4 regions of the Streptomyces sp. NPDC048211 genome follow, and region 4 is predicted to be linked to each of the others. Evidence: riboswitches for the same ligand, from Rfam matches in the RefSeq annotation. Region 4 holds a riboswitch; each other region holds the start of a gene.
What was found. Region 4 has a riboswitch for cyclic di-AMP ahead of ACGFZA_RS29660 (C40 family peptidase). Riboswitches for the same ligand answer to the same signal wherever they lie in the genome.

Region 1: linked by a shared signal. The riboswitch ahead of ACGFZA_RS40865 (transglycosylase SLT domain-containing protein) and the one ahead of ACGFZA_RS29660 (C40 family peptidase) in region 4 are both predicted to bind cyclic di-AMP.
Region 2: linked by a shared signal. The riboswitch ahead of ACGFZA_RS01750 (NlpC/P60 family protein) and the one ahead of ACGFZA_RS29660 (C40 family peptidase) in region 4 are both predicted to bind cyclic di-AMP.
Region 3: linked by a shared signal. The riboswitch ahead of ACGFZA_RS12245 (peptidoglycan DD-metalloendopeptidase family protein) and the one ahead of ACGFZA_RS29660 (C40 family peptidase) in region 4 are both predicted to bind cyclic di-AMP.

Annotation. Positions count from the first base shown of each region.
Region 1 covers NZ_JBIDAD010000027.1:17,472-19,646, reverse strand. Annotated here, with positions in the region: gene ACGFZA_RS40870 (ABC transporter ATP-binding protein) at 1-719, shown strand, start outside; cyclic di-AMP (ydaO/yuaA leader) riboswitch at 1,016-1,199, shown strand; gene ACGFZA_RS40865 (transglycosylase SLT domain-containing protein) at 1,205-2,083, shown strand.
Region 2 covers NZ_JBIDAD010000001.1:367,524-369,698, forward strand. Annotated here, with positions in the region: gene ACGFZA_RS01750 (NlpC/P60 family protein) at 1-1,096, opposite strand, end outside; cyclic di-AMP (ydaO/yuaA leader) riboswitch at 1,095-1,260, opposite strand; gene pcrA (DNA helicase PcrA) at 1,519-2,175, shown strand, end outside.
Region 3 covers NZ_JBIDAD010000002.1:1,233,446-1,235,620, reverse strand. Annotated here, with positions in the region: gene ACGFZA_RS12250 (SGNH/GDSL hydrolase family protein) at 1-94, opposite strand, end outside; gene ACGFZA_RS12245 (peptidoglycan DD-metalloendopeptidase family protein) at 306-1,238, opposite strand; cyclic di-AMP (ydaO/yuaA leader) riboswitch at 1,244-1,396, opposite strand; gene ACGFZA_RS12240 (tyrosine-protein phosphatase) at 1,898-2,175, shown strand, end outside.
Region 4 covers NZ_JBIDAD010000009.1:213,482-215,656, reverse strand. Annotated here, with positions in the region: gene ACGFZA_RS29665 (LysE family translocator) at 1-577, shown strand, start outside; gene ACGFZA_RS29660 (C40 family peptidase) at 605-1,078, opposite strand; cyclic di-AMP (ydaO/yuaA leader) riboswitch at 1,082-1,277, opposite strand; gene ACGFZA_RS29655 (hypothetical protein) at 1,582-1,890, opposite strand; gene ACGFZA_RS29650 (ATP-dependent Clp protease proteolytic subunit) at 1,898-2,175, opposite strand, start outside.

The sequences.
Region 1 (2,175 bases), on a different contig from region 4:
TCGTCGCGATCGTGGGTCCCAACGGCTGCGGGAAGTCGACCCTGCTGCGGACCGTCGCCCGGCTCCACCGGCCCGAGTCCGGCAGGGTCCTGATCGGTGGGACGGACATCTGGGAGGCCGGCCGGCGCCGGGCCGCCCGCCATGTCGCCCTGCTGCCGCAGTCGCCGCGCGCCCCCGAAGCGGTCACCGTGGCCGGTCTGGTGCGCTACGGCCGCAGCCCGCACCAGGGGCTGCTGCGGCAGTGGTCGCGCGAGGACGAGCAGGCGGTGCGCGACGCACTCGACGCCACCGGCACCACCTCGCTCGCCGGCGAGCGCATCGACCGGCTGTCCGGCGGCCAGCGTCAGCGCTGCTGGCTCGCCATGGTCCTCGCCCAGCAGACCCCGGTCGTCCTGCTCGACGAACCCACCAGTGCCCTCGACCTCGGCCACGCCGTCGAGGTCCTGGAACTCGTGCGCGAGGTCGCGGCCACCGGCCGGACCGTCGTCATGGTCCAGCACGACCTCGCCGCCGCGGCCCGCTACGCCGATCTGCTCGTCGCGATGAAGGACGGCCGCGTCATCGCCCGGGGCGCTCCCCCGGAGACGGTCGACGAAGCCCTGGTGAAGGAGCTGTACGCGCTGGAAGCGGACATCCTCCGCGCCCCGGGCGACGAGTCGCCGGTGGTGGTGGCGCGCCGCCGTGCCGGCGTGGCCGCGCAGCCGACACCCGCACCATGATGTCCCAATTGTCTGGATACTCGACTTTGTCGATAAAGCCCAAAAGAGTCCCTTTTTTATGGTCCATAGCCTCTGAATATCCAGCAAATCACCCTTTTCGGGCACAGTGGCCAGCGTCACGTTTCCCGCTCCGGATGCGCAACCGGAGGCTTCGGTTCCCTGTTGCGCCAAGAAAGTTGACCCGCGGGTATGTGACCGGCGTCCCACATTTCCTTTGATTGATCTTGCGCTGCAATTGCGATCAAGAATTCCGGGCTTGTTTCGCCTGCCCTTTCTCGCTTACGGTCACCGTCAATCCGGATGGAACGCCGAATCCTGCCGCCGTCCGGTAACCCGACCACTCACGTACGGCAGGAGCGGGGGACCCAGGTTTGCCGCCGTTCCGGGAATCCGGAGCGGCTAGGGGTGAAGTCGCCATGTGCGGCCGGACATCTCCAGTCCGAACCCGACAGCTCACCTCGCAGGCGGCGGAGAGGAAAAGCGCCATGCCCTTCAAGGGTCAGCACCGTCGTTCCAAGTCCACCTCCCTGACCCGCGGTTTCATCGCCGTGAGCGCGGGCGGAGTCGTTCTCGCGCTCCCCCTGATCGCTGCCGGGTCGGCCTCTGCCGCACCCGCCCAGGCGGTCGTCGCGGAAAAGGCCGCGGCCCCGACTTCCGTGTCCGGCAAGGAAATTGCCGCACAGAAGGCCGAGTCCACCACCTATTCCGTGGTGCACGGTGATTCGCTTTCCAAGATCGCCCGGGGGCATTCCCTCAGCGGCGGCTGGGAGCGGCTGTACCAGGACAACCGCAGTGTGGTGGGCGGCAACCCCGACCTCATTCACCCGGGCCTCAAGCTGACCATCGGCGCCACGTCCTCGGCCGCCGCCCCCAAGGCCGCGACCAAGAGCGAATTCAAGGCGGAGAACTCGTCCGCCAGCGCCGCGAAGCCGTCGGCCGACCGGGCCGAGAGCACCGACCGCGCCGACCGCTCGCAGCGGACGGCCGCGCCCGTCGCCGTGGAGACCGCCGCGACCACCTCCACGCAGTCCGCGACGACGTACACCGACGACCTCGACGGCTGGATCAAGGAGTCCCTCGCCGTCATGGCCGAGAACGGCATCCCCGGCAGCTACGACGGCATCTACCGCAACGTCATCCGCGAGTCCTCGGGCAACCCGCAGATCGTCAACAACTGGGACTCGAACGCCGCCGCCGGCACCCCGTCCAAGGGCCTCCTCCAGGTCATCCAGCCCACGTTCGACGCCTACCACGTGCCCGGCACCTCGCTGGACATCCTGGACCCGGTCGCGAACATCACCGCCGCGTGCAACTACGCCGCCGCCACGTACGGCTCGATCGACAACGTCTTCGGGGCCTACTGATCCACCGCGGCCCCGCGCCCGCGCGGAGCCTTGAAAGGGGTGGAAGGGAGCTGAACAGCTCCCTTCCACCCCTTTCGCGATGCCGTACAACC
Region 2 (2,175 bases), on a different contig from region 4:
TCATGCCGTCGCCCTTGTAGATGCCGACGTGGCTGATGTCGTCGTAGAAGAAGACCAGGTCACCCGGTTGCAGATCCGCCGTGGCGATCCTGGTGCCGACGTTCACCTGGTCCCACGTGGTCCGCGGAATGTCGACGCCCGCCGCCTTCCAGGCCGCCTGGGTGAGTCCCGAGCAGTCGTACGAGGCCGGGCCGGTCGCCCCCCAGACGTACGGCTTGCCGAGCTGCGCCCTGGCGAACGCCATGACCTTCTCGGCCTTCGTCGAGGCGTCCGCGTCCGAGCCCGAACCGGTGCCCGTCCCGCTCCCCGTCCCGCTCCCCGTGTCCGCACCGCTTCCGGTGCCGGCCTCCTTGGCGGCCTCCTCGGCCTTGCGGTCGGCCTCGGCCTTCGCGGCTGCCTGCTTCTTCGCCAGTGCCTCGGCCTTGCGCTTGGCCTCGGCCTCCTTCTTGCGCTCCAGCTCCGCCAGACGCGCCTTCTCCTCGGCGGTCAGCTTCGACAGCAGGCTGCGGGCCTCGGACAGCTTCGTCTGGACGTTCTGCTTGCTGGTGCGCAGCGTCGCCTGCGACTCGGTGAGCGTCTCCAGGCCCGCCACGGCCTCGGCCCGCTGCTTGGACGCCTTCGCCTGCTGCGTACGGAAGTCCGACACCGCCTGCGTCTGGCGCGCGGTCATCCGGTCCATGAGGTGGGACTGGTCGAAGAACGACTGCGGGTCGTCGGCCAGGAAGAAGGTGGCCGTCGGGGCGAGGGCGCCGCTGCGGTACTGGTCGGCGGCGTAGACGCCCAGTGTCCTGCGGGCCTCGTTCAGCTTCTCGGTGCGCCGGGCGACGTCGTCCAGCAGCGTGTCCACCTTGGTGCGCTGCTTGCCCGTCGCCTCCTTCGCCTGGTTGTACTGCTGGGTCGCGGTGCCCGCCTGCCGGTAGAGGTCGTCGACCTTCTTCTGTACGTCCTCGATGCTGGGCTTGGGAGCCGGGGCGGCGAGTGCGCTCTGCGTGGACAGCAGGGTCACCGACGCGAGCGCGGCCGTCGTGATCCCGACGGCCGGGCCGGTGTTGCGCACACGGGTGCGCGGTTTGCGATGCGACGCCAAGGCCGGCATCTCCTTCCGTGGACCGCCTACCGGGTTAGCTGTCGGGTTCGGGCGGAACGGAAGGCTGCCCTACGGTCCTGGTGGGGGTTGCGGACCGATTCACCCCGGTGCTGCGTGTGGGTCCCCGGTTCCGGACTCCTTGTACGGCAGCCCGGATTCGGCGTGGAAGCCCGCTCGGCGTGGATCGCCTCTGGGGGTACGGGCCGCCCGAACGAGCACGCTAGCCAACTCATGGTGTCGCTGTGAAGGTTGATGTTCGATATGCCCGATACATTTTCGTGACCTCGACGCGGGGGAGTGCTGCGGGGCAGGTGGGGCCCGTGATCGCCCCACGCAGTGCGGTCCCCCGCTCGCTCTGCGTGGCCGCTCCCGATGCGTGGTTCGTCACTCGGCCGCGGAGTGTCAGTGCGCACGCCTAGACTCGGGAGGCGATGAGCAGCCTCTTTGACGACAGTTTCCTGGCCGGCCTCCAGCACACGGAGGAAGGGCCCCCGCCGCCCCCCGAGGACTCCGCACCCGAAGCGGTGCCGGAGGGCCTCTTCGCGGGCGTTTTCGACGGGCCCCCGCCGCCCCGTGACGCGTACTACCGCGACGGGGCCCACCGCCCGGTCATCGACACCGCCGCGCTGCTCGACGGGCTGAACACCGAGCAGCGCGCAGCCGTCGTGCACGCCGGCTCCCCGCTGCTCATCGTTGCCGGTGCCGGTTCGGGCAAGACCCGCGTGCTGACCCACCGCATCGCCCACCTGCTGGCCGAGCGCGGGGTCCACCCGGGCCAGATCCTGGCGATCACCTTCACCAACAAGGCCGCCGGCGAGATGAAGGAGCGCGTCGAGCAGCTCGTCGGACCGCGGGCCAACGCCATGTGGGTCATGACCTTCCACAGCGCGTGCGTACGGATCCTGCGCCGCGAGTCGAAGCGGCTCGGCTTCACCTCCTCGTTCTCGATCTACGACGCGGCCGACTCCAAGCGCCTCATGGCCCTCGTCTGCCGCGATCTCGACCTCGACCCGAAGCGCTTCCCGCCGAAGTCGTTCACGGCGAAGGTGTCGAACCTGAAGAACGAGCTGATCGACGAGGAGACCTTC
Region 3 (2,175 bases), on a different contig from region 4:
CCTCGGTGAAGCTGTCGCCAATCGCCGCGTACGACCCGATGGCGCCCTGTCGGTTGATGACGCCCTGCTGGATGTTGTTCGAATCGTCTGCCACAAGGGCATATCCTGCACCGCCGAATGTGACCTACGCGACCGTAATACGGGGTTGACGGGTGGTGAGATAGACCACCCGGTCAGTTTTTGGTAAAGGGGGAATAAGTGCGCTGCGCATACCGCGCACCGCACGGCAGAGGGACGGTGCGCCGCCGCGCACCGTCCCTCTATGCATTGCTCGGATCCGGTTCACCGGACCGGTGTTGCGTGGATCAGACGTTGATCCCGTGCGACGCCAGGTAGGCGATCGGGTCGATGTCCGAGCCGTACGCCGGACCCGTGCGGACCTCGAAGTGGAGGTGCGGGCCGGTGGCGTTGCCGGTGGCGCCGGAGAGGCCGACCTGCTGGCCCGCGGTCACGGTCTGACCCGCCGAGACGGAGAGCGAGGACATGTGGCCGTACTGCGAGTAGTGGCCGTCGGCGTGCTTGATGACGACCTCGTTGCCGTACGCGCCGCCCCAGCCGGCGGTGACGACGGTGCCGGAGGTGATCGCCTTCACGCTCGTGCCGGTGGAGACGGGGAAGTCGATGCCGGTGTGGCTGCCGCTGGACCAGTTGGCACCGGAGGCGCGGTACGCGGTGGTGTGGTTGCCCGGGACCGGGTGGACGTAACCGGAGTCGTTGCTCTGGGTCGCCGGGGCCGAGGTCTCCTGGGACGACGAGTCGTCGGAGGAGGAGGTGTCGGAGGCCGTGGAGGCCTTCGTCTCGGACTGGACCGGGGCCTTGGGCGCGGCCTTCGACGGAGTGGTGGAGGTGGTCGAGGCGTGGCCCCAGGCCTTGCCGCCGAGGGTCAGCTTCATGCCCGGGAAGATCAGGCTCGGGTTCTCGCCGACGACCTGACGGTTGTCCTGGTACAGCTTCTCCCAGCCGCCCTTGAGCTTGTGCTGGGCAGCGATCTTCGACAGGTAGTCGCCGGAGACCACGGTGTAGGAGGTGGTGCCGGCCTGCTTCTTCGCGACCGGGGTGGCCGGGGTGGCGTGCGTGGCGGCCGACTGCGAAGCGGCGGGAGCGGCCTGCTCCGCGGCGTTGGCACCGGTGGCGCCGAGCAGCGGAAGCGCGATGACGGCTCCGCCGGCACTCGCGACGACGACGCCGCGGGCGATGGTGCTGGACTTGGGACGGCGGTGCTTACCCGATATGGGCATGAAGGTTTTCCTCTCCGGCGCCTACGAGGTGAGCTGTCGGGTTCGGACTGGAGATGTCCGGTCGCGGCTGGCGCGACTTCACCCCGAGCCGGCCGGTTTCCCGGTCGGCGGCTTACCTGGTTCCCCCGCTCCTGCCACGCGGTGAGTGGGTGCGAATTCCGGGCGGCGGCAGGATTAGGCGGTCCGTCCGGATTGACAGCGAACGTAAGCGAGCCAGGACGGCGGAAACAAGCCACGGGTTCCGCCGTCGAATCCGCTCCGGAAAATCGGCGAAGAATTCCCGTCACACTCCGTGGATTATGGATCTTGGCTTTCCGCGCGGCGTCCGGGATACCCGCACGCCCCACCGCCACACACCGTCACGGATATGATCCCGCTCACGAGAGGGCGATCATCTCCCGCATAAGCGGGGCATGTTCGACTAAAAGCCTCAATACGGACATGTCATGCCCGCCGCCCCGCCGCGCCGGAAGGACGGCGGGGGTCGGGACCTTCACGAGAGGGCCCGCGGGCCGGCACGACGACCCGAAACCCGGACCCGAAGTGCAGGCCCAAAATGGGGCCTGCCCAAGATGATTGTCCGAGGAATCAATGTCGTATCGTCACGAGAGTGGACCCACCGGCGACACGCGCCGGTGACAGAGCCTCCAGGAGTGACCGTGACGCAGCAGCTGCCGCAGACCCCGTCGACGGAGCCCGAACTGGCGGGTGTCCGCAATTTCCGTGACGTGGGCGGCCTGCCCACCACGGACGGCCGCCGGGTGCGGTACGGACGGCTCTACCGCAGTGGTCACCTGGCACACGCCACGGCCGAGGACACCACGTTCCTCGCGGGTCTCGGGCTGCACACCGTCTTCGACTTCCGCAACGAGGCCGACCACAAGCTGGACGGGCTGGACGTGGAGCTGCCCGGCGTGCGCAACGTGTGTATCCCGCT
Region 4 (2,175 bases):
ACGCAACGCCCTCGCCTCGCGTGCCGCGGGGGTGGCGACGGCGCTCGGGGTCGCCGGAGGCCTCCTCGTCCACACCGCGCTCGCCGTCGCCGGCCTGGCGGCCGTACTGGTGGCGGTGCCCGTGCTGTTCCGGACGATCCAGCTTCTGGGCGGCGCTTACGTGCTCTACCTGGGCATCAGCGCCCTCCACGCGGCCCGCCGCCGCTCCGGGCCGGGCCCGGAGAACGGGCAGGGTGAGGAGGGCGAGCAGGGCGGCGCGAGGGCCGCGAAAGGAACCGGGCGCGCACTGCGCCAGGGCTTCCTCACCAACGCGCTGAACCCCAAGGCGCCCGTGCTCTTCCTCAGCCTGCTGCCGCAGTTCGTGCCGGCCGGGGCGGCGCCCCTGCCCAGAACGCTGCTGCTGGCCGCGATCGTCGTGGTGCTGGCGCTGATCTGGTTCCCGGCCGTGGCGCTCCTGGTGGACCGCCTGGGCCGGTGGCTGCGCCGGCCGCGTACCGCCCGGGCGATCGAGGGCGGCAGCGGCGCGGCACTCACCGCACTGGGGCTGGTCCTGGTGACCGGTCCGCTGCTGCACTGACGCGGGAGCGGGAGCCGGGGAGGGGCTTCAGCGGACCCGGCCGTAGTAGACGCTCTTCGTCCAGATCTTCTCCAGGCGGACCACGGCCCCGGTCTTGGGGGAGTGCCAGATCCTGCCGCTGCCCGCGTAGATGCCGACGTGGTAGATGCTGCGGCCGGAATGGAAGAAGACCAGATCGCCGCGCTGCCGTTGGGACGACGAGATGTGGCGGGTCTTGTTGTACTGCTGCTGGGCCGTGCGCGGGAGCTTCTTGCCCGCCTTCTTGAACGAGTAGAGCGTCAGCCCGGAACAGTCGAAGCGGCTGGGCCCGGTGGCGCCCCACCGGTAGGGCGCCCCCTTCTTCGACGCGGCGATGTTGAGGGCCTTCGTCGAGTGTGTCGCGGCCTGGGCGTCGGTCACGGCGCCGGGGACGAACAGCGTGCCGCCGACGGCGGCGAGAGTCATGACCGAGGCCGTCGTGGCCCGGGCAAGCAGAGACGGGACATGAACCTGCGCAGTCATGCGCAACCCTTCGTCAGCCGCCTGTGAAGGATGACCTGTCGGGTTCGGGCTGGCGAAGTTGCCCGGCCGCGGATGCGGCTTCACCCCGAGGGTCGACCGAAAGCCCGGTCGGCCCGTTGTGCTCGGGTCCTCCACTCCTGCCGATCCACTCCTGTCGACCAGGCATCCGGGCGGCGGCAGGACTCGGCGTCCGCCCGGACCGCCCCGCCGCGGTGGCGGGGGCTTGTCGTCCCAGGGATCTTGACTCACCGAGTGCCGGATTTCCGAGGTGAAACGGCGATATGTGAGGCTCATCACGACTGACCCGTTCGGGTGGGCAGATGGCCTCAAGGGAAACGTCCGGCGCTCGCCTCCCGGTGCCGTACCAGCGGCGGAACGGGAGATTTCACCCAGCGTCCACCTCGAAAGCGCAAATCGAGTTGTCCCTCGTGCGAAGTAACGCCTACGCCGAACGAGCGAGAAAATTCGGCCGACGCGTCGGGCGTGTCGGGTCGGGGTGCTGATCAACTCGGTGGGGCGGGCGGGATGGTGACCCGCCCCGCCCGACGTTCGCCGTCCAGCACGCGCAGTGCCCGGGTCAACGTGACTGCGTGGATCCGCGATTCGCCCCGCTCGTGCATCAACGTGACCGCTTCCCGCAGAGCGACCGCGTACGAGGCCAGCGCCTGCGCGGCCCGCAGCGCGTCGTAGGTGTCGCCGCCGTGGGCCGGGTTGATCCGGCCCACCTGGTCGAGGACTTGCAGGTAGCGGTCGATGAACTCGCCCTCCGCACGGGTCAGGGCGGGCAGCGGGACGAACTCCGGTGGCTGCATCGGGGATTCACCGCGCCGACTGCGGAGGCAGCGAGCGGTTCTGGATGATGTGGTCGACCAGCCCGTAGTCCCTGGCTCCCTCGGCGTCCAGGATGAGGTCGCGTTCGGTGTCGGCGGTGATCTGCGCGGCGGAGCGGCCGGTGTGACGGGCCAGCATGCCGGTCAGGGTCTCGCGCATGCGAGCCACTTCCCGCGCCTCGATCTCCAGGTCGGACGGCTGACCCTGTACCGGCTCGGCGAGTTCGGGCTGCTGTACCACCACGCGGGCGCCCGGCAGCGCGTGCC